3 regions of the Bacillus sp. Marseille-P3661 genome follow, and region 2 is predicted to be linked to each of the others. Evidence: riboswitches for the same ligand, from Rfam matches in the RefSeq annotation. Region 2 holds a riboswitch; each other region holds the start of a gene.

Region 1 (7,346 bases), 1.2 Mb from region 2:
AAAGCAAGCCAATCCACGAAACACCAAAACAACCTAATGTATACCAAAGCACCGCTGTACCATATTGATAAGCTAAGCCTGGAACACCGATAAATAAATTGGCGCTCGAGTACGAAGCTGCAAAGCTTGCGCCGACAACGATGGGATTTACTTTTCCACGAGCCGTTGCAAAGCCTGTCATTGACTTACTAAAACGATTTCCTTTTTTCCCGATCCAAACAACAACTCCAAAATAACCAATCAATAGGATAATAATCGTCCAAAATAAAGACCCCGTTACTGTAGGCATTATTTATCGCTCCCCTCTTTTGTTACATAAGATTTCTTCCATATAATTAATCCAACGGTCCAGCATAAGGCTATCAGTGCAAAGTAAGTATAAATCATCGTTTTCATCCTCCATAATTGTTTTTCTAGTAAAAACATTCAGTTTATAAAAATCTTCAGTCTTTTGTATTTACGCTATTAAAAATGCAGTAGTTTCGTTTATTACCGTTCGGTTTGGTTTACTTCTACCAGCTTTTTGGAACTTCTATTAAAACAGCCATGCCTTGGCCGCCACCGCCGCAAAGCGATGCGATTCCCTTGCCGCCACCTCGGCGTTGTAGCTCCTTCGCTACTGTTAGGACAAGACGAAATCCTGTTCCACCCAGCGGATGACCGATGGCAATCGCGCCACCATTAACATTCACTCGGTCATAGCCAATTCCTAGCTCGCGGCAGCTTGCAACAACAACACTTGCAAAAGCTTCATTGATTTCAAATAAATCAATATCATTCAAAGTTAACTTGGTCTTCTCCAACACCGCTTTAATGGCTTGCGCTGGCTTTGTATGCAAACTCGTATCGGGACCAGCAATTTCAGCCCATCCTAGAATTCGTGCTAAAGGTGTTTTGCCAAGATGCTCTGCTTTCTTTTCGGTGGAAACAATTCCTACACTTGCTCCATCTGTCATTTGAGACGCATTCCCCGCTGTGATCGTACCGTCTTCGACAAATGCCGGTCGAAGTGTTTCTAGTTTTTCTAACGTAGAATTGGGTCGAATGCCTTCATCGTCTGTAAATGTTTTCCCATTCAGTATTAATGGAACAATTTCATCTTGGAGCCAACCTTTTTGTTGCGCAGCAGCTGCCCGTTCTTGTGATAGCTGTGCATATTCATCTTGAGCTTTTCTATCAATCTTAAAGTCTTTATTTTTCAAATCTGTTAACACGCCCATTGAGTCGTCTGCTAACGAACACCACAAACCATCGTTAATTAATGTATCCGTCAGTTGCAGTGGTCCCATCGATTGTTCCTTGCGAAATGGCGCCGTGTACGGGGCATTTGTCATGGAGTCAAATCCACCGGTTATGTATAAGTCTCCTTCTCCAAAATGAATACGTCGCACTGCATCCGAAATTGAAGCTAAACCAGCTAAACAAACATTATTTAATGTAATCGCGGGGACTGACAACGAAACGCCTGCATCGATTGCGACTCTCCTAGCCGGATTCTGACCTTGCCCCGCTTGAAGTACTTGAGCTAGTAAAACACCATCCGCCTCACTTGCCACTTCTGGTACACGTTTTACTAATTCTTTTACAGCTAAAGTCCCAATTTCCTTTGCCTCTAAACCAGCTAAGCTGCCTTTCCACTTCCCAAAAGGTGTCCGAACCCCTTCTAGAATGACCGTATTCATATGCTCGCTCCATCCTTTCGTATAACTTTAATTTTTTCCATATAAAAAACCTCTTTCCAAAGAAAGAGGTTGAAGTCATAAACCATTGCGGCTTCGCCCTCTTATCTTTCAGACATTCCTGTCTGTTGGAAGTAGCACCATTCCCATATAGGGCGGTTGCCGGGCGTCATAGGGCCAAATCCCTCAGCCTACTCGTGATAAGAGTAAATATTTATTTTTTTACTGTTAAAAATTATTCGTTAATTTGATAAGTTAAACAATAACAAACTATAAACAGCACGTCAATAGTTTTTTTGTGTTTTTTAAAACGTATTTTACTGGGTGGCGAGATGTTAATGTTAGATTAAGAAACCTTGAGCAACTTTTTTTATTTTCCTATAGCCAATATGCAATTGTATCTAAAATTCCTAGGACGATCATGAACACTCCCGCGGTTCTTTGAATAATGGTCCCTATTTTCCTTCCTTTTTTCTTCATAGCAGACCCACTCATATCAAAATACCAAATTAAAAAGATCGCTATTATTATCGGTAATGAAGTACCGATTGCAAATATACTAGGTAAAATAGCTCCAAAAGAAGTAGAAAGTACAATAGGCATTAATGTGACAAAAAACAAAATGAACATAGTTGGACAAAAGCCTAACGAAAAGCCTGCCCCCATAAAAAACGCCCCTGTTCTCCCCACTTTTAAACGTTCCGGAATATTTCCGAGTGTTAACGTCCAATTCATTTTAATGATACCAAGCATAAACACACCAATTAACATAAGAATAGGGCCGATTGCTTTTCGAATCCACGGAAAAATTAACGTGAGGTAGTCTTGAAATTCCTTTCCTAATAGCCAGACAATAAAACCTAGCCCAGAGAAAACAACCATTTTTCCAAGTGTAAACCAAATCACGTCTGACCAAGCTACTTTATCTTGAAGGGAACGATTGCTATATATTGTGATTGCTCCAAGATTTCCTGTAAATTGACAAGGAGCCAATGCACCGACCAGTCCTAGAAATAAAGCAGCTAATATAGGGATCCCTTCAAATCCATACGCTAATTTTATTAATGGTTGGCTTAAGAAATTACTGATTTGACTTAGTATCGCATACATTTGATCCCCACTCACCCTTTCACTACTTGCCACACACGAAGAATATAGCTTGCCTACCATTATTATACTGCTCTTTTAAAATCCAAACAGTAATCAATGTAGTTCATGGGAATTTTAATATAATTTTGGAACCTAAAAACCACTATTGCAACGAATACTATTATAGACTGTAGTTTTAAGGAGAAAGGGGAATCATGGTAAAAAAAATAATTCTATTAACGTTAATTCATATTTTATTAACAGTGCAACTTCCAAATAATATATTCGCTCAGGATGGAAACGAAAGTTTGAGGATTGATAGTGAAGCAGCTGTATTAATGGATGCAAATACTGGATCTATTCTATACAGCAAAAACAGGAATACATCATTATATCCAGCGAGTTTAACTAAAATTGCAACAGCTATTATTGCAATTGAAGAAGGCGATTTAGATGATCTTGTTACAGTAAGTGAAAATGCAAGAAATATAGAAGGTACACGAGTTTATTTAGAAATTGGTGAACAAGTTCCCTTGCATAAGCTTGTGCAGGGAATCTTAATTAGTTCTGGTAATGATGCAGCAATTGCAATAGCTGAACACTTCGATGGGAGTTCTGCTGCTTTTTCCAATAGAATGAATGAATTTATTCAAAATAAGGTTGGATTAAAGAACACAACTTTTAGAAACCCGCATGGACTTTATCATTTAGAACAAAAAACAACTGCATATGATCTAGCTACTCTAACGAAATATGCGCTAAAAAATGATACCTTCCGTGAAATATTTGGAACAAGCAAACTAAAATGGGATGGACAAGGTTGGGACACAACCCTTTATCACCATAACCAGTTGGTAAGAAACTATGATGGTGCTACTGGTGGGAAAACAGGTTATATAGTTGAGTCAGGTAACACATTAATAACAACTGCCAAAAGAGCTAATACAGAGTTGATTGCAGTCGTATTAAAAGCTCCTTCGAAAGAGTTTGCATATGAAGATACAACCAAATTGCTAGACTTTGGATTTGAAAATTTTGAAACAACTATCATTCCTAAAAACACAGGCTATAGGAATAGCAAGAACGAAACGGTCTATACAACTAATAACCTTTATTATACGAGCAAAAAAGGTAAGCCTGTAAATGTAGAGATTTCAAAATCAAATGAAATTCTCATTACATCCGATGAAGATGCAAATGTTCTGTTACAAGGTGAACAACTCATAAAAAAGGAAAAAAACAGGGAAGATGCTGTTAGAAATGAAAAACCAAAAACACTCCAATTATCCAATATCTTAGGATATCTAGCATTAGCTGTAGTGGGTATACTAATTACAATTGGGTTAATTTTTTATAAACGAAAATACACCAAAACTAATAAAATGTGCTAGCAACAAAAGTGCGCCAGCACATTTTTTTACTTAACCTCCATTCAGATCATTTAAGCACAACCAGCTAGATTTACCTATGTCTTTCGTTTATTACAAAAATAATAAACCAAACCAATACCTAATCCAAAAATTGTAGCTCCAACTTGATACTCTAAATTCCAACTAAAAAAACTATAGATAGAGTAGGCTTCTATTAATAATGCAGGGATCTTTCCCATAGTACTTGCAATTGCAAAATGAATTGCTTTCATTCTACTTAGTGCCGCAACAAGAGTAACTAATCCTGAAGGAACAAACGGAAGAATTCTTAAGGCAAGAACTAGAAGAATCGCCTCCCTTCCTTTTGCATTTTTTAACCTTACCAAAAATCGATGGTTCTCCTTTATTGCAAATTTATTCTCCATGACCTTAATGCCTTTTCTATATAAATAAAAACTAATAATTGCTCCAAGCGCTTCACCCAAAATGGAAATATACAATCCATATTCAAAGCCAAAATAAATAATATTTGCAGCAGTAAGAAAGGTGCTAGGAATTAAACCAGCAACTGCTATTAATATATTAATTACTACACTTATTACGATTGCTACGTATTGATTTTCAGGTAAAAGTTGCAAAATATCCATCGAATCCTCCAAGTTTACATATACATTTCTTAGAAATTATAGCACCTATTTAATACATTTAAGAGAGACATAAATCAACAACCAAAATCTATACAATTTTATATAATCGGAAGTTTCCTATACTTATCTCTGTTAAAGTTGTAGATATTGCCATAATTGTTCAAGCATGTTTTGGTAAGATATAGAATAAAATTGAGATAAGAGCGATCCCAGAAAGGAGTGTTATAGATGAAACCTATTACCTTTAAAGCATTTGCAGTTACTAATGAAATTGATTTAAACAAAATCGCTATTCATTGTGGTATTCCAAAAAAATTCACTTGGGAAGAGCCATTAATCCTGAAAGGAAGTATATTAAATTCCATTCTTAAACAAAATGTTAATGATTCCATACAGGTACTGATCTTTTCCTTTGGAAGTATTGTCTTCATTAATCACTTACACCAAGACGAAATTAATAAATTATTAACTTTTATCCATTCCTTTGAACCAGATATGAATATAAAGAATACAGGAAAATATACAGACGACTACAGCCTCCACATTAAAGAAGGTGAAAGCATTGAGTTAACCGATGAATATGTAGTTGTACCTGAGTATGAAAGTTTTTATCCTGAGTTGATATCCACTGTGCTTGCAAAATCGGTGGCACTTGAGAAAACTGAAGAACAGCTTGGGACTATCCTTGATAAGCTAGAAAACATGATCGATCGTTTGGAAAAGGGTAAACTTAGAATTGGAAACAAAGAGCTAGCAAGGACCACAGCTAAAATCGTACGTCATGAATATAATACGCTTGCATATATTATGATTCTTGATAAACCTGACATTACATGGACAAGCAGTACCGCTGGAGAATTCTACGAAAGCATGCTAGAGTTTTTTGAATTAAAAGATCGGTATACCATACTAAAAAATAAAACAGAAATTTTATATAATATTATGGATGGTTTTTCCAACATTAGTCATTCGATCCGAGGGCTTTTTGTTGAATGGGTCATCGTAATTCTCATTCTTTTTGAGATTATCTTGACTCTTTTAGGAATTGCAGGATTGCTTCCTTGATTAGATAAAAATGATACCCTTGCAGCGAATACTGCAAGGGTCACTTTTGATAAAAAGGTTTCCTTCAAATTTTGCTATTCTTCCAATTCCTTAACCAGGAAATGATTTTATCTATTAATTCAGGGTCGATAGGTTGCTTAGTTATTTTCTTATTGTTATTTAAGATTTTGCTAATGCTGTATGGAATATCGGTCTTACGGAGCATATGTGTCATATCTTGTATTATATATGTTTTACACTCCCCTTGAACAAAGGCTTTCATTTTCTCCAAATCCCCGACCTTAACATTGACATCCTTTGAACCTGTAATTGCAAGCACCGGACAAGTCACCTTTTGTAAAGGCTTTGATACATCAACACCAACATGCTCCCGATTCCATTTTGCATTAATCTTCTTTCCTTTATACTTTATAACAGGTTCATTCGATGCTTGTAGGGCTGCTATTAAGTCATCGTTCATCTTATTTATTTTTTCATCTACTTTAAGTGATCTAGTTAACCAGCCCTGAAAACCTTTCAAAGATTTTATATCATTTGTGATTTCTTGCCGTTGCCATGTCAGCGTATCTGCTAAAGGTTCAGCTGTACCTGCAAGAAGAATCATGCCATCTACTGGAATTTTTTCATTCACAAATGGCGCTATAATACTGCCTTCACTGTGACCTAACAATATCACTTTTTCTGGTTCTAAATTTGCGTGCTTTTTAGCAAATTCTACTACTGCCTGGGCATCGTCAATTAAATCGAACACTCCTGTCTCAAAATAATCCCCTTTGCTTGCTCCTACTCCTCTTTTATCATAACGAATACTTGCAAATCCTTCTGATACGACGACATCACTTAATTCCTTAAAAATATTCATTGGCATTCCTTTTGCATTTGAATTACGATCAATTGGGCCGCTTCCGTGTATAAAAACAACGACAGGATATTGATCAAGCCCTCCATCCGGAAGAGTTAATGTAGCGGCCAGTGGGTACTGCCCTTGTACCGTTACTTCCATCTCTTTACTCATACTTTCTCATCTACCTTTATAATAGTTTAACGTTAATGAATTCTACTATTTACTTGTATCTATCTCTCTCCATGTAGTTTATCACCTAACACTTTTATACCCAACCTAAATTTTACCATTTTTTTAATATTGGCACCTTTGACAGTGAAGGTAAAGCATCGTATGTCCTAGTAACCTACATAAACTCAAAAAAACGACAGCCTATGTTAAAGCTGTCGGTTAAAATCTCATAGTTTATTTTTTTGATTATTGCAGATGCTTTGGCGGATCACTTCTATGCTCTTTACTCTGAACTTCCGCGAATAAATCCTCATCGCTTTCAGGCTTATACTGTTTGTTAATAATATTAAGAATTTCATTTATATGAGTTAGTTGCGTATTACTAGGTATTAAATTAATCATTGCCTGTTTGAACTCCTCAAAATCCTTTTTCGTTACAGGCTTGGCATCATCTTTTAATTCAAATCCTAATTGACCGTTT
Region 2 (7,346 bases):
CTGGATTAATGTAAAACCGTTCGTTAACATCCCAACAAATATTGCACTTAAGATTGCACCGTGAATATTCGGCATAGATAACCTTGAAAAAATAGCACTCATTAAACCAGCCAATAAAACGTCTAGTAGCATTAAATTCCCAATACCTGGTACACTACCAGCTAACCGCGATGAAACTAGCAGACTGGCAATACTTGCTAGTACAGCAGCAAGTATATACGTAAACGCAACAACGGCATTTACATTAATTCCTGCATTGGTTGCAGCACCTGAATTTCCACCTGATGCATAAACCCACTGACCGAGGACAGTTTTATTGAAAACAATATACATACTGATTGCGATAACGCCGAAAACAATAATCGGAATCGGAATATTCAAAAGCGTTTCATTTGCAATAAACTTTAACGTTGGATTATCAATACTTACCACCGTGTTTTTTGTGAGTAATAACTCAACCCCTTGTAATAAATACATCATGGCTAATGTAGCTAATAATGGGATTACTTTAAAATGGACGACAACAATTGCATTGACGATTCCAACAGCCACACTACATAAGAGACTTAATCCAACTGCTGTCCAAAAACTAAAACCTGATTGAAGGAGAACAGCAATGACAGCCGTGTTTAATGCTAAATTGTTGGCAATGGATAAATCCATTCCACCTCGAATAACATGGTTGCCACCTCCAATAAGAATGGCAGTAATTCCACATGCTGCAACACCTAGAGCACTAGACTGTACAAGAATATTGATAATATTTCCATAGGTTAAAAACGTACTTGTACTCAAGGAAAAGAATAATGCTACCAGTATAAAAACAATATACCCACTATATTTCCATAGATTTGGAAGTGACAGCGTGGACTGTTTAACCGTGGTTGACTGTGCCAACTGTATTCCCTCCCATCATCGATAACATGAGCTGATCTGACGTTAATTTCTCTCCCGGGATTTCGTCGATAATTTTACCGCGGTACATGACGTATACGGTGTCACTTAATCGTTCGAGCTCTTTAAGATCTTGAGAGATTAGAAGAATACCAGCCCCTTGCTTTGCAAGTTCGATAATTAACTGGTAAATCTCAGCTTTTGCTCCCACATCAACGGCCGCCGTTGGTTGATTAAGGATAAAAAGTTTAGAGCCACTATGTAGCCATTTGGCTAACACTACTTTTTGTTGGTTTCCACCACTTAAAAACTCTATTTCTTCCTCCAGGTTTGGTGTACGGACATCTAATTTCTCAATTAACTCCTGTACTTTTGTGCTTTCTTTTTTGGATTGGATGAGACCACTTTTACTAACACTCTTCAAGCTTGCTAGTGTAGTATTTTGTTTGACAGTCATTTTCTTTATAATCCCGTGATTTCTTCTATCTTCTGGGACATAGCCAATGCCTAATGCTACAGAACGTTCTGGACTTAGACGACTTAGCTCATTCCCCTCAAACGTTATCGTTCCTCCAATTACATCTTTACTATCAAATATGGCAGTTCCTACCTCAGCGTAACCAGAGCCCATTAACCCTGTAATCCCAACAATTTCACCTTTTTTCAATTTGAAACTTACGTCTTGAAAACTATGTTTTTTTGTTAGATTCTTTACCTCTAGTAGGGTTGCACCTGCTTGCCAATCCTTTTCAAACTTCTTCTCCTCAAGTTGTTTCCCAGTAATGGTGTACACCATATCTTCAATCGTCATATTCGTAGTTGAGGCGGTTTTAACTTTTTTTCCATCTCTAAGTACAGTGATCCGATCGCATATCTCTAGAATCTCTCCAAAGTAATGTGAAATATATACAATTGAAATGGAACGTTTTTGTAGCTGACGTATAATCTCAAATAGTTTTTCTTTTTCTTGTTTTGCTAGTACTGCTGTCGGTTCATCAAAAACTAACACCTTTGGTTGCTGAATGATTGCTCTACATATCTGAATCAATTGTTGTTCACCCACAGTTAATTCGGAGATGAGACGATTACACGCAATCGAGACATCCACTGTTTCTTTAATAAACTTTTCTGCTTGTTTTTCCATTATTTTACGTTTCATTATGCCAAAGGAAGTATACAACTTTTCCTTTCCTAGGAATAATGTTTCCGCTACAGTTAATGTTGGAACAACATACCTTTCCTGATGGATAAAATAGATACCTAGTTTCTCCACCTGCTTGGGATTAAGTTTCTTTTGTTTCTGCCCATGAACGAGAATATCTCCAGCATCATGGCTATAAATCCCTGCAAGCACCTTCATTAACGTCGATTTCCCGGCACCGTTTTCACCTAACAAACCATGAATTTCTCCTTCTATTAATTGAAAACTCACTTGTTCCAATGCCTTAACCCCCGGAAAAACTTTATCAATTCCGACCATTTCTAGAACAATTGAATCCGACATTCCTCTCACCGCCTCTTCTATTCCTTAATCTCAGCTAAGTATTCTTCAGCATTGTCTTTTGTAATTAATTCGGTTTCGATATAAACGGACTTTGGTACATCCAAACCTGCTAAATAGCGTGCTACAGTATCAACTGCCGCTTGCCCTATTTTGTATGGCTTTTGTGCCACATCAGCTGTCAGTGAGCTATTTGGATCGGCAACAAGCTCTATTGCTGCAGGTTCAGCATCGACACCATATACATTAATTTCAGATCGACCAGCTGCATCAATCGCTTGTGCAGCACCAATACTTGGTAAATCCCATGCAGCCCAAACAGCGTCAATATCGCCTTTGTTTGGATATTTTACTAATAAGTCTTGAATTTTCTTTCTTGCATCCTCGACTGTTCCTGGTATGATATCCTGTAACTCAGGTTCAATAAATTTAATGCCTGGATAATCTTGGGCAACGTACTTCATCATGTCATAGCGAATTTCACATACACGCACCCCACTAAAACCATTAAAGACAACAATGGTTCCTTCCCCACCAATATCTTCAAACATTTTTCTAGCTAGTGACTCTCCAATGTAATAGTTGTCAGATAAGTGGTTCGTAATACTGTATGGACTAGGATGATCAATCGTAAAAATTGGGATCCCGGCATCATGTACTTTTTTCATCACTGGCTCATACACTGCGGTATCACCCAGCTCCTTAATAATCGCATCCGGTTTTTGAGTGAGTAAGTTTTCAATGTCAGCTATATGTTTTTGGTCATTTCTCTCTCCATCAACTGGGATTGGATTTCCACCCAATTCTTTAATGCGGTCAATTTGCCCTTGATATGCTTGACGATCAAAGTTATGTGTTGTTCCAATGACAGCCACTCCGATATTCTTTCCTTCTAATGACGGTACTGGCTGCCCATCTGCCACACCTGTAAACTCGGTTGAAATAGTTTCCACATCTATGTGTTCATCATTTGTTTTTGGTGGTGCATCTGTGTCTGCTGTACCATCACCACCACCAAGTTGGACATTACATGCTGAAACTAGTAGTAAAAGTAAAGTAAAAATAATACCCTTAAGCCAATTGTTTATTCTCATAAAAAACCCTCCAAATTTAGTATGTTATTTGCTGAACCACTGAGTGAATAAGAAATGTATGTGTTTCAAAATCAGTTTTATAGTTTCCTCATTCCGGCCACCCCCTTCAAATTTTTTTGCATTTCATATCTATCAAAAATAACTATAAAAAGTGAGAATCCTTTGGAAATATACTAACTGGTCTATGATGGACATTAATTAGAAAAGCGCAACGCCTTGATCAGCTATGTCAGGCAAGCCCCCGGCTAAAACCTCACTTTCTTTGGCAACAGCGTGATATGCACATCCATGCGTCTTTGACTCCGAGGGCTAGACACTGAAGCTGGAAAAGTACGCTTAAAATTTAATATTTTTCAAATTTTCGGACAAAAAAAGCATCTTTACCAATTCGTCTAATACATAAGACGAATTGGATAAAGATGCCTTTAGTGGTCTAATCGGCAGATATCTTCTATCCATTATTTTTATTCTCGGTTTTTTTTAGCGTAAATCGTTTTTTTTCAGTTACATCAATTTGTGTAATTTCTCCATTATGGACCGTAATAACTAAAGAACCGTATTCGATTCCCTTTAGGGTTGATAGTATATGATTTACTTTTGTCTCATCTAAGCTATTCACTTTTAATTCCCCCTTTATGACCATTTACTTTTTTTGCTCTTAGTTGACTAGTAGCAAAATGAGTTCAACAACAATAAAACCCTCTTCCATAAGAAGAGGGTTGTTTACGACATATATAAACAGTGCGCTCTTCTTATCTTTCAAGCATGTAAGCCTGCTGGAATTGGCACAGTACTTATTTAAAGTCTGTTGCCGAGGTATCATAGGGCCAGTCCCTCCACCTCTCTGGATAAGAAATTATTTGTATTTAATTTTTCAAAAAATATAAATCTAGTTTATAACCAAAAATTGGAAGTGTCAACAGAATTTATTATTGAATTGCAGTTTGTGTGTTACTCACATTTCCAACTTAGAAACAATAATAAATGTAAAATTTGCAAAAGTCAACCATCTTTTTTTTGCTTTTACTTTCTACAAATTAATTTTAAACAATTATTAATGAACGGATAGTAATTAGAGCTATTTTTCAAATAAGAAGGTGAGACACCCCTGATGTTACTCAGAATATCTATTTTTCCTTAATTTGATTTTTAATCTCTATATGTTTCTTTAATTGCTAAAAATCCATTTACATTCTTAAGAAAAATATCCACTAAAATTGAATCAAAGTGTTTTCCTTTTTCATCATGATAATAATTAAGGATCTACACCAATTTCCAAGCTTTTTTATAAACCTGAACGGTACTTAACGCATCAAAAACATCTGCAATCGCAGTGATCCTTCCGAATAAAGGGATATCCGTTCCTTTCAAACCCCTTGGATCTTTGGAACGTCCGATGTGACATGTTCATATTCAGTTTTGGCAACTTTCCCACTTTCAAGTATCAAATCTTTTATTGATCCAAAGAGTCCTGTCTCCCCGTATATAATTACCTATTAATAAATAAAATAAGCCCCCATGACGGAGGCCTAGAATGGCTTAAGTGACATTAAGATAATTAGGATAAGAACTGAAACTCGAGCAATATTATCCAGCTTTCCGATTTGCATCGCAATTGGCATAAAATCACTTGGTAATTCGTTGCTATCTTGGTTTTGTAACATCAAATATAACTTTTCTGCTCTTTTCGGGATCATATAAGCAACGATTGGCTGTACAGCTAGATATATAACTAAAGCAGTAATGTACCAGGCTTGAGTAAATAAAGACGGATTAATTGCACCCAATATTAATCCCGTTACGAGGAGTGTAATACTTCCTATTTTCGCATACTTTTCTACGTCTTTAGCTGTTTCTAATGCTTGTTTTGCCTTCTCCACGTTCGTACCTCTCTTCATGATTGAAGGGTTGGCAAACACAGCACCTAAACCACAAACCGCTGCAAGGATATGAATTACTAAGATTATGCCATACAAACTCATGTCTAAAACCTCACTTTCTTATTACCAATGTGATGTTACCCATTATATATATGTAGCTTAGCCATGAGTTTTTACTTTTTTTGTTACAAAATTCCTGAGTATTTGAATAAAAAAGTAGACATAAAGTTCTATAAATCCTTAGGATGCAGGAACAGTTTGTGTCCAATTTAATATTACTAAAGCTCTACACGTCAAACTGAAGGAGGGCACTACTTTTATAGAAAAGTCTGGATCAAGAGAATAACATTTCTCCATCATTTTCAAAATTCACATACAGGCTCATTGGACGATTACTCTTTGAAAAATTCAATTTATATAAGAGCATGAATTTCTGTTTCACGACAATCCTAATTTCCTAAAGATCACAATAAATATTACTAATAAAAATATTATTAAAGCACTCTTATATCTGCACACTTTTTCATTGCAACATACAAGCAAGAAGATAATAAAACTAGTACACTTCTTATTTACCAAAAAGGAGGGTTTTCCTTGAAAGAACAGAACATCGATTCCATAAAAATAGCACAAATCAGTCTATTATCTCTTTCCTTAAGTTTCTTTAGGATAGGAGTGACAACTTTCGGAGGAATGTGGGCAAATGCTCACAAAATTGAGGGTATTCTTGTCCATCAGAACCGTTGGATTTCCTTACAAGAATTACAATCCATGATGGTTGCAGCCGCACTAATTCCCGCACCTCAATTCATGTCATTTGGCGCTTTAATTGGATTTAAACTGAAAGGATGGATAGGAAGCTTTATCGCGGTCTTCTCGTTAATTTTACCAGGCGCATTAGTTGTTTTAATCGGTGTTCTCATCATAAGTCCCTCTTTACTTTCAGGGCCATTAGAGCCAGTGCGCCGATTTGTTGGAATCGCAGTCATTGGATTATTGCTTGGTAATGCTTATCTGCAATTAAATAGTCCGAATATTACTGGCATAGAACGAATAATTGGCATAAGTCTTACCTTATTAGTTGCGATCTCCTCCATTATTGGAGTCCCTATACTTATCTCATCAATTTGTGGCTTTATACTAGGTGCGTTCTTCATTCGTAATAAAGCGTCGGAAAGTGACAGTTAAATGAGTACATCGGTAGGCGTGATAGAAATAATGATGGTCATTATGTTTAGTACATTATTTTCAATTGGAGGCGGGAACGGTCCACTAGCAGTGATACAAAACCAATGGGTGAAAACAGGAGTATTAGACGCTGGATTATTTACATGGGCGATTGCATTAAGCTATCTGGCACCAGGACCTAGAGCAGGCTTTTTGTCTGGTATAGGCTATTATATGTACGGCTTTCCTGGAGCGATTGCGGCAGTTATTGGGATCGTTATTCCCACATGTATAGGCTCTTCTTTAATTTCATTCGGTTTAAAGAAAATCGAACCAATCATAAAAAAAGTTACTCTTTCAGCCGGTTTTGTTATATCTGGCTTAATCACTGTTGCGGCATGGGAAACAGCAGTACCAATGGAATTAGTAGGAATGGAAATCTTTGCCGTTATAGTCATATCATTTGTAATCTCCAAATGGAAAATTGAACCTATATGGATTATTCTTGGAGCCGCGTTTTTAGGGTTGATAACTTATTTACTGTAATTAATGTATCACTAACCATCCTGCCCTCTGTTAGGGCTCTGCGTTTGAGAAATATGCGCTTGAGGACAAAGAGACGGTTTACTGCTTGCACAAAACAAACAGTAGAACCGTCCCTATGAATGCGTTTCATTTGGAACGATATATTCAAACGGGCCGCCGTCTGTCAATACATTCAATGCCTAACCGCTTTGGAGTTTTGTTGCCTTACGAAGTAACCGCCATTAAATCATTTCTTCTGTATACGTTATAAAAAAGAAATACAAG
Region 3 (7,346 bases), 480 kb from region 2:
TGTTTTAAAGTCCATAATATGTGCTGGGTGATCAGCTGATCCACCGACTATGGCAATACGAGGTGCATTTTCCTCTAATCGATTTACTATTTCTTCAAGCGTCCAATCAGGCGCTGGCCCTTCATACTCAGTTCCAAGTAACTGTTTCGAACGGTCTAACAAACCTGCAACAGTAATGGGTTCGTTTGCTTTACCTTGAACGTTATCACGATAAGGGTTATACGAATTTTGAATCTTAGGATATAAAACTGACATATTGTTAACTCCCCTCATAGATCTGGTATCTATCTAATCCACCCCAATTAATGTCCGTATTCTACCATCACCCCCTGAATTTGCTATCTTAGAATATTATAAAAGCAATATAGCTATAATTGTCAATATTATTTTAGGATTCTAGTAAAAAAGTTTTATACTATCAAACCGAGTTTTGAAAGAGATTCAAAAAAATTTATTAATAACGAAAATAACAGGGCGGATTTACGGATGAAATCCGCCCTATGTTCAGGGATATAAAGGCGATCAATTGAAATTCTAATCTTGTAAACTACTATTATTGATTTTTAGCGATTTCTGCTAAATATTCATCAACATATTCTTTACCGATTGTATCAGCGTGTTTCTCAATAACTGGTGCTACTGCTTCTGCAAAGCGTGCATGTTCTTCTGGTGTGATTTCAGTAAATGTCATTGATTGTTTTAATCTTTCTAAACTTTCAGCTGCAACTTCACGGCTGCGTTGACGGTTATGCTTACCAGCTTCAACTGCAGCGTTTCGGATAATCTCTTGTTGTTCTGGTGTTAAAGTATCCCAAATTTGCTTACTGAATAAGAAGATAAATGGTGTATAAACGTGATTTGTGCTTGATACATGTTGTTGTACTTCAGCATACTGACTTAAATCAATTGTTGGATATGGATTTTCTTGTCCATCAACTGTACCTTGTTGCATTGCAGTAAATAATTCAGTGAAAGCCATTGGTGTTGGATTTGCCCCTAATGCTTTCCAAGCATCTAAGTGAATTTCGTTTTCCATTGTACGAATTTTCAAACCTTGAAGATCTTCCATTTTCGCAACAGCGCGCACGTCATTCGTTAAGTTACGGAAACCATTTTCCCACCAAGCTAATCCAACTAAACTTTGTTCTTCAAGTAAGCTAAACATTTTTTCACCAAATGGTCCGTCTAGCACTTTGTCAGCTACTTCTGCACTTGGAATTGTGAAAGGTAAGTCAAACACTCCATATGCTGGAATAAAGTTAACTAACGGTGATGTAGAAGGAATAGTAATTTCAAGCGTACCAAATTGTAACATTTCAATCGCAGAACGATCATCAGCTATTTGTCCTGAATGGTATACTTCAACGATGAAATCATCAGTTTGACTTTCTACTAATTCTTTGAACTTCATTGCTGATTCATATTCTGGATGTTGATCATTAACACCGATACTTACACGAAGTGTTTTCTTTTCACCACTACTAGATTCAGTTCCAGCACTTTCACCTTCTGAAGAAGAACCAGTTGATGTACTAGAACCACCTCCGCAAGCTGCTAATAAAAACAATGATAAGATCATAAGTACACTTATAATTTTCTTTTTCATAGACATGAACCCCTCCTGCATCTTATATCTTTTATTTTAGTAGTTTGATATAGCCAGCCTTGATCGCCTACCCTCCTTTCATGACCTTTCGAAATCATTGTTTTGTAATATAAAACACCGTTTTACATAACATGTAAAAAATAGAATGTTTTATATTATAAAACACCGTTTCCTTTTTGCATTTCAAAAGGTGATAAATCAATAATACCTGAAAAGGCTTTCACTCGCAAGAATTTTTTGAATAAAAAATCCATTTATTTTCTCGGGATAATTTACTGATAAATCTGAATCCTTTACACAAAAAAAAGAAATCTACTGAATAGCAGATTTCTTTGTCACTATTAGTTTTTATAGAGTCCAGCTTTACTTAAAATAGTTTTAAGCTCCTCTAACTTACTTTCCGCAAGTTGGTTTGCAGGTGGCAACACGTATGTTGAAGACAGTTCTCTACCTGTTAAACGCATCGCTTCTTTTACAACACTCACAAATGGTGTATCTAATTTATACATAAGTGGTAAATATGCTAAACGGCGATGCAATTCCGTTGCTTTCGCAAAATCACCTGATTGAAAGGCTCGATATATACCAACTTGTAGTTCAGGTGCAAAGTTAGTGCTGGCAGAAATAGCACCATCGCCTCCAAGAGCTAAGTTGTTCAATAAATGATCATCAAAGCCAGTTAATACTGCAAAATCAGGTCTTTCAGCCTTTACTGTTAAGATCATTTCTCGAATATGTCCAGCTGTATCAACAGTTTCTTTAATACCTACGATATTAGAATGATTCTTAGCAAGCTTGAGAACAAACTCCGGAGATAGATCCTGACCAGTCAATCCAGGAAAGTTATAAAAAATTATGTTTGTATCTACCGATTCGGCAATAGTTGAGTAGTGTTTATATAAGTTTTCTTCAGATAAATTCCAATAAAAAGGGTTGACGATAACAACACCATCTGCCCCTACTTCTTTACTATGTTTTGATAAGTCTATTACCTCACGAGTATTCGTACCCCCTGTTCCGATAAGAACAGGAACACGACCGGCTACGTATTTAGTTGCAAACGAAGCTACTTCCATTCTTTCTTCAGTTGACATTTGACTGAATTCGCCACCTGTACCTAAAAAGAATAGACCATTGACTCCTGAATCGATTAAATAATCAATTAGCTTTTTCATACTTGCAGTATCTAAAGAACCATCGCTAGTAAACAAAGTTGAAACCGGTGGGATAATACCTTTAAACAGCACGTTCGTACTCATCAGTTTTTACACTCCCAAAATAGACTAATTATTCTTTTCTTTTAGTTTTACTGTTTCTTTTACTTCTTTATTGAACAAATAAGTAGGATAATATCCTGCTAATACATCGGCGATATTTTGTGCTGTTTTTCGTTTCAATTCTAACTCTGCCTCTTCAGAATACCAAGCAGCATGTGGATTTAATACAACATTATCCATTTTTAACAATGGGTTATCACTTGCAATAGGTTCCTGTTCTAGAACGTCCAAACCTGCTCCTGCAATTTCCCCATCTTGTAACGCCTTAATTAACGCTTGCTCGTCAATAACAGGACCTCGAGCAGTATTAATAATAATCGCTTCTTTTTTCATTAACTTGAATTGTTTTTCTCCAATTAAGCCACGAGTTGACTCCATTAAAGGTGTATGAACAGATATATAGTCAGATTGCTCACATAGTTCATCAAGAGTTACTAGCTTTACATTTAAATCATTAGCAACTTGTTCAGGTATGAATGGATCATATGCAATGACATTGATACCGAATGCCTGAGCTTTTTTAGCCAAGGTTTGAGGTATACGGCCAAGACCGGCTAAGCCTAACACACGTCCTCTTAGACGGAAGATTGGTACGCTTACTTTAAAATCCCAATTTCCTCGTTTAACTTCATTATTTAATACTACTGTTTTTCTAGCACAAGACATTAATAGTGCGAATGCATGATCTGAAACTTCATCCATACAATAATCTGTGACATTACCTACAATAACATTATTTTCTGTCGCTGCTGCAATATCAACTGTATTTACACCAACACCATAGCGTGAGACAACTTTTAAATTTGGAAGGCTTTCAAGCACTTTTCTAGAAATCGGAGCGTATTGATTAAGGATACCATCAGCATCCTTTGCCGCTTCAATCACTTCGTCCTCTGTTTTACATTGTGCACGGATTAACTCTGCATCAACAGTAGCAAGCACTTCTTCTTCAGGTGCTAACGTGGAAAATTCAAAATCTGTAATAACTACTTTAAACTTACTCAACTGATTCATCTCCTAATTACATATATTCTTTCTGCGACTAGTATTATGTAGTTTAGTCTAAAATATTCTCCTGAAAATGCGACTAACTCTGTTCTATATAATAAAACAGAGTTTTGAATATTTAAAAACTATTCTTATTTTATAGTAATTTATTTTTTTTATCAATAAATTTGAATGAGTTTTTAAGATTGTCACAATTCATTAATTCCTTATCCACTACGCCTTTAATTACTCAGGATTATATGTACCTCGTATCTTGTTTACTGCAGGATTGTTATATTTAAAATTTGCTAATTGACATGCAGATTTCATCATGTTAGAATAAAACCGATTAAATAAATCGGAAAACTCAATATAGATTATCAAGAGTGGACGAGAGATTTGGCTCACTGACTCCACAGCAACCAGCCTTAAATGGAAAAGGTGCTCCTACCAACAAAGCCAATTGCTTTGGATGATGACGTAATGTTAAAACTCCTTTGCAACCGCGCAAAGGGGTTTTTTATATGCTCTTAAATTCTAATGCCCTTGTTTTAATATAGTTTTCTAAATGATTTTTTAACAATTAAACAACTTAAAGAGGAGAGATTTAGATGATACCAAATGAATATAATGTACTAAAAGGTGCGGAATCTTTTTATATAAAAGGAAATAATACTGGTATTTTACTACTTCATGGCTTTGTTGGAACGCCACAAAGCGTTCAATATATAGGAGAAAAGTATGCTGAAAAGGGATTGACAGTCTTAGCTCCAAGATTAAAAGGTCACGGCACACATTATACAGACCTTAATACTATAAGCTATTACGAATGGATTAACGAATGTATAGATGCATATAACACATTAAAAAAAGAATGTGACCAAGTTTTCATAATTGGTCAATCGATGGGTGGCATACTTGCATTGCACCTTGCAAGTATACTTAAGGATGTAAGTGGAGTTATTACTATAAATGCTGCAATCCACGTACCCGGATATGAAATCTATAGGGGCGCTGAGTCACCTAGATATATTCATGAAGGTACCCCTGATATCAAAGACCAAGCGGTAAACGAAATCACTTACGAGCAGGTACCATTACATTCAATTAAGCAATTACTATCCGTAATTGATCATACAAAAAAGACACTTTACCAGGTAACGTGCCCACTTTTACTTTTTAAATCCTCTATTGACCATGTTGTACCACCAATAAGTACGGATTTTATCTATGATAGTGTCCAATCGCAACATAAGATGATAAAGATACTGAACAATTCCTACCATGTAGCATCTATGGACTATGATAAAAATATCATCATTAATCACACTATTGATTTTATTACCGATGTTAAAAGCCAAAAACAAAAGTATAAACTCCTCCAGTAGGAGTTTATACTTTGATTTAAATACTCTCATCCCTTCTGTTCGAATTAAAAAGTGCAGAAGTCTAGACCTTTAGCACGTATGCCTTTTATAATATGGGGTAAAGCCACCACTGTTTGTTCTAGCTCATGTAGTAAAACAATCGAGCCTGGCCTACTATTTTCAACAACATTATTAACAATCATATAAGGCTGTTCCTTTAATTCCCAATCATATGATGAAATTTCCCACATAATTGGGGTTAACTGTAACCGTTCCAATATATCTAATGTTGCGTCATTATATCTACCAAACGGCGGTCTAAAATAAGAAACTGTTTCTCCAGTAATTTTTTCAATTGACTTCTTACTACTCTTAATCTGTCTGTACTGCTCACTATATGACAATCTAACTAGATCTTTATGATTAATGCTATGTGTACCAATCCTGTGGCCTTCTGCGAGCACTCTTTTCCAAGGCCGTTTTTCATAAAGTAATCGAGATTGCCAAAAGAATACAGCAGGCACCTTTTCTTTTAATAAAATATCTAAGATTGTATTTAAGTTCCTGCTTGGACCATCATCAAATGTCAATACAACTTTATCGTTGTTATTTTTCATTTGTGATACGTTAGTCAACCAGCGGTTATCTTTAAGATCGTACACGATCTCACTTTTAACTACTCAAGGACTATTCATAAAATTCACTCCTAGATTGTGATTTATCCCATCTACACAGAATTTTTTAACTAGCTTAATAGAATCACTGTAATTTGGAATTCAATTGGAAAAACTTTTTACTTTATCTATAAGATTAAAGCCATTTATAATATCATGTTAGGGAAGGGGAGAAAAAATGGCAACTATCAAACAATATGTATTTTTTGATTTTGAAATGCTTTGCTCAAAGCGTGCTATGCCATTCGCAGAAATGGAAGCCATACGTTTAGGTGCTGTTAAATATGACCTTCAAACTAAAGAAATAGAAACTTTTGATCAATATATACGTCCAACTACTTTAGAACCTTTAAGTGATTTTTGCAAATCATTAACGGGTATTCAAGACTCTGATTTGGACCAAGCTAACGGTTTCCCAACAGTGTTTGGACAATTTTTAGATTGGATTAATGGAGTTAAAAAAACCCGCTTTTTTTCTTGGTCAACAAGTGATTTATTACGTTTACAACACGATGCCCAAATGCATAATATCCCTGTAAGTACGATTGCCAAAATTGAAAAACGCTATATCGATTTTCAGGAAATTTTCACGAAAAAGGTATCAAAAACAAATCACTCTGTTGAAAATGCGTTAGGCTTATATAACCTGGAATTTGTTGGCGAAACACATAATCCAATGTACGATTCCTATAATACACTACAATTATATATTAACTTTACACAAGCTCCAAAACAGTCAGAGCTTATCATGTTAAAACAATTCATTTTTATTGACAAAGATGTTAGTGCGATAGACATTAATACCGAGTTGAAATACCAATTTAAGCAAGATATTCAGGATTATTTAACAGACTTAAAGATTATCCATAAAATAAGAGATGCAAAAAAACTGATTAAACGGACAAAAAAAATAGTTCATAAATACGAAAACATTATTACTAATCGTGCTGGGCTATACGATAGCCAGATCATTGAGTGGGTAAAAGAACTACTATCTTTTTATCTAGAACTGATGTCTAATTATGAGTATCACCTTTCATACGGCTCAAAAATTGTCATCCTTCATGAGCAATTAATTAAACCACTCCACAAATTAACAGCTTAAAAATCCGAAATGAACTAATGTTTCGGATTTTTAATTTTCATTCAGACTCAATGATAGAACCATTCTTGAAAGGATGTAGCAATGAATATAGTGCCTTTACATTTGGAGTTGATACACCATATTCTGCTGCAAATTTCAAAACTGCTCCTTGGATACTATCTAACTCAAGTGGCAGGCCTTTTTGAAGATCACGATGCATCGATGATGTCATTGCGGGTGGTAGATTTTGGAGCATTTGAATAATCTGATCACCCATATCCTCTGGTATAAAAACTCCTTTAAGTTTAGCGATTGCCACTATTTCCTTAATCATCTCTTGTAAAAATGAAA

Evidence for each region. A riboswitch is a leader RNA that binds a small molecule or an ion and turns the genes downstream of it on or off. The one in region 2 is predicted to bind S-adenosylmethionine.
Region 1: it holds a riboswitch for S-adenosylmethionine, as region 2 does, so the genes downstream of both, C1724_RS02480 (acetyl-CoA C-acyltransferase) here and C1724_RS08295 (YezD family protein) in region 2, are expected to answer to the same signal.
Region 3: it holds a riboswitch for S-adenosylmethionine, as region 2 does, so the genes downstream of both, C1724_RS10415 (alpha/beta hydrolase) here and C1724_RS08295 (YezD family protein) in region 2, are expected to answer to the same signal.

What each region holds. Positions count from the first base shown of each region.
Region 1 covers NZ_LT965953.1:545,897-553,242, reverse strand. Annotated here, with positions in the region: gene C1724_RS02485 (sodium:solute symporter family protein) at 1-289, opposite strand, end outside; gene C1724_RS02480 (acetyl-CoA C-acyltransferase) at 513-1,682, opposite strand; SAM riboswitch class I at 1,781-1,886, opposite strand; gene C1724_RS02475 (urease accessory protein UreH domain-containing protein) at 2,058-2,789, opposite strand; gene C1724_RS02470 (D-alanyl-D-alanine carboxypeptidase family protein) at 2,984-4,159, shown strand; gene C1724_RS02465 (TVP38/TMEM64 family protein) at 4,234-4,785, opposite strand; gene C1724_RS02460 (RMD1 family protein) at 5,014-5,850, shown strand; gene C1724_RS02455 (alpha/beta hydrolase family protein) at 5,915-6,865, opposite strand; gene C1724_RS02450 (DUF421 domain-containing protein) at 7,112-7,346, opposite strand, start outside.
Region 2 covers NZ_LT965953.1:1,769,564-1,776,909, forward strand. Annotated here, with positions in the region: gene C1724_RS08280 (ABC transporter permease) at 1-897, opposite strand, end outside; gene C1724_RS08285 (sugar ABC transporter ATP-binding protein) at 875-2,398, opposite strand; gene C1724_RS08290 (sugar ABC transporter substrate-binding protein) at 2,416-3,489, opposite strand; gene C1724_RS08295 (YezD family protein) at 3,941-4,108, opposite strand; SAM riboswitch class I at 4,239-4,344, opposite strand; gene C1724_RS26370 (hypothetical protein) at 4,753-4,860, opposite strand; gene C1724_RS08300 (DUF2269 family protein) at 5,019-5,471, opposite strand; gene C1724_RS08305 (chromate transporter) at 5,964-6,557, shown strand; gene C1724_RS08310 (chromate transporter) at 6,558-7,082, shown strand.
Region 3 covers NZ_LT965953.1:2,245,060-2,252,405, forward strand. Annotated here, with positions in the region: gene C1724_RS10395 (dihydroxy-acid dehydratase domain-containing protein) at 1-255, opposite strand, end outside; gene C1724_RS10400 (TRAP transporter substrate-binding protein) at 554-1,606, opposite strand; gene C1724_RS10405 (dihydrodipicolinate synthase family protein) at 1,948-2,865, opposite strand; gene C1724_RS10410 (C-terminal binding protein) at 2,890-3,888, opposite strand; SAM riboswitch class I at 4,245-4,352, shown strand; gene C1724_RS10415 (alpha/beta hydrolase) at 4,482-5,258, shown strand; gene C1724_RS10420 (polysaccharide deacetylase family protein) at 5,303-5,899, opposite strand; gene C1724_RS10425 (3'-5' exonuclease) at 6,090-7,016, shown strand; gene C1724_RS10430 (ketopantoate reductase family protein) at 7,054-7,346, opposite strand, start outside.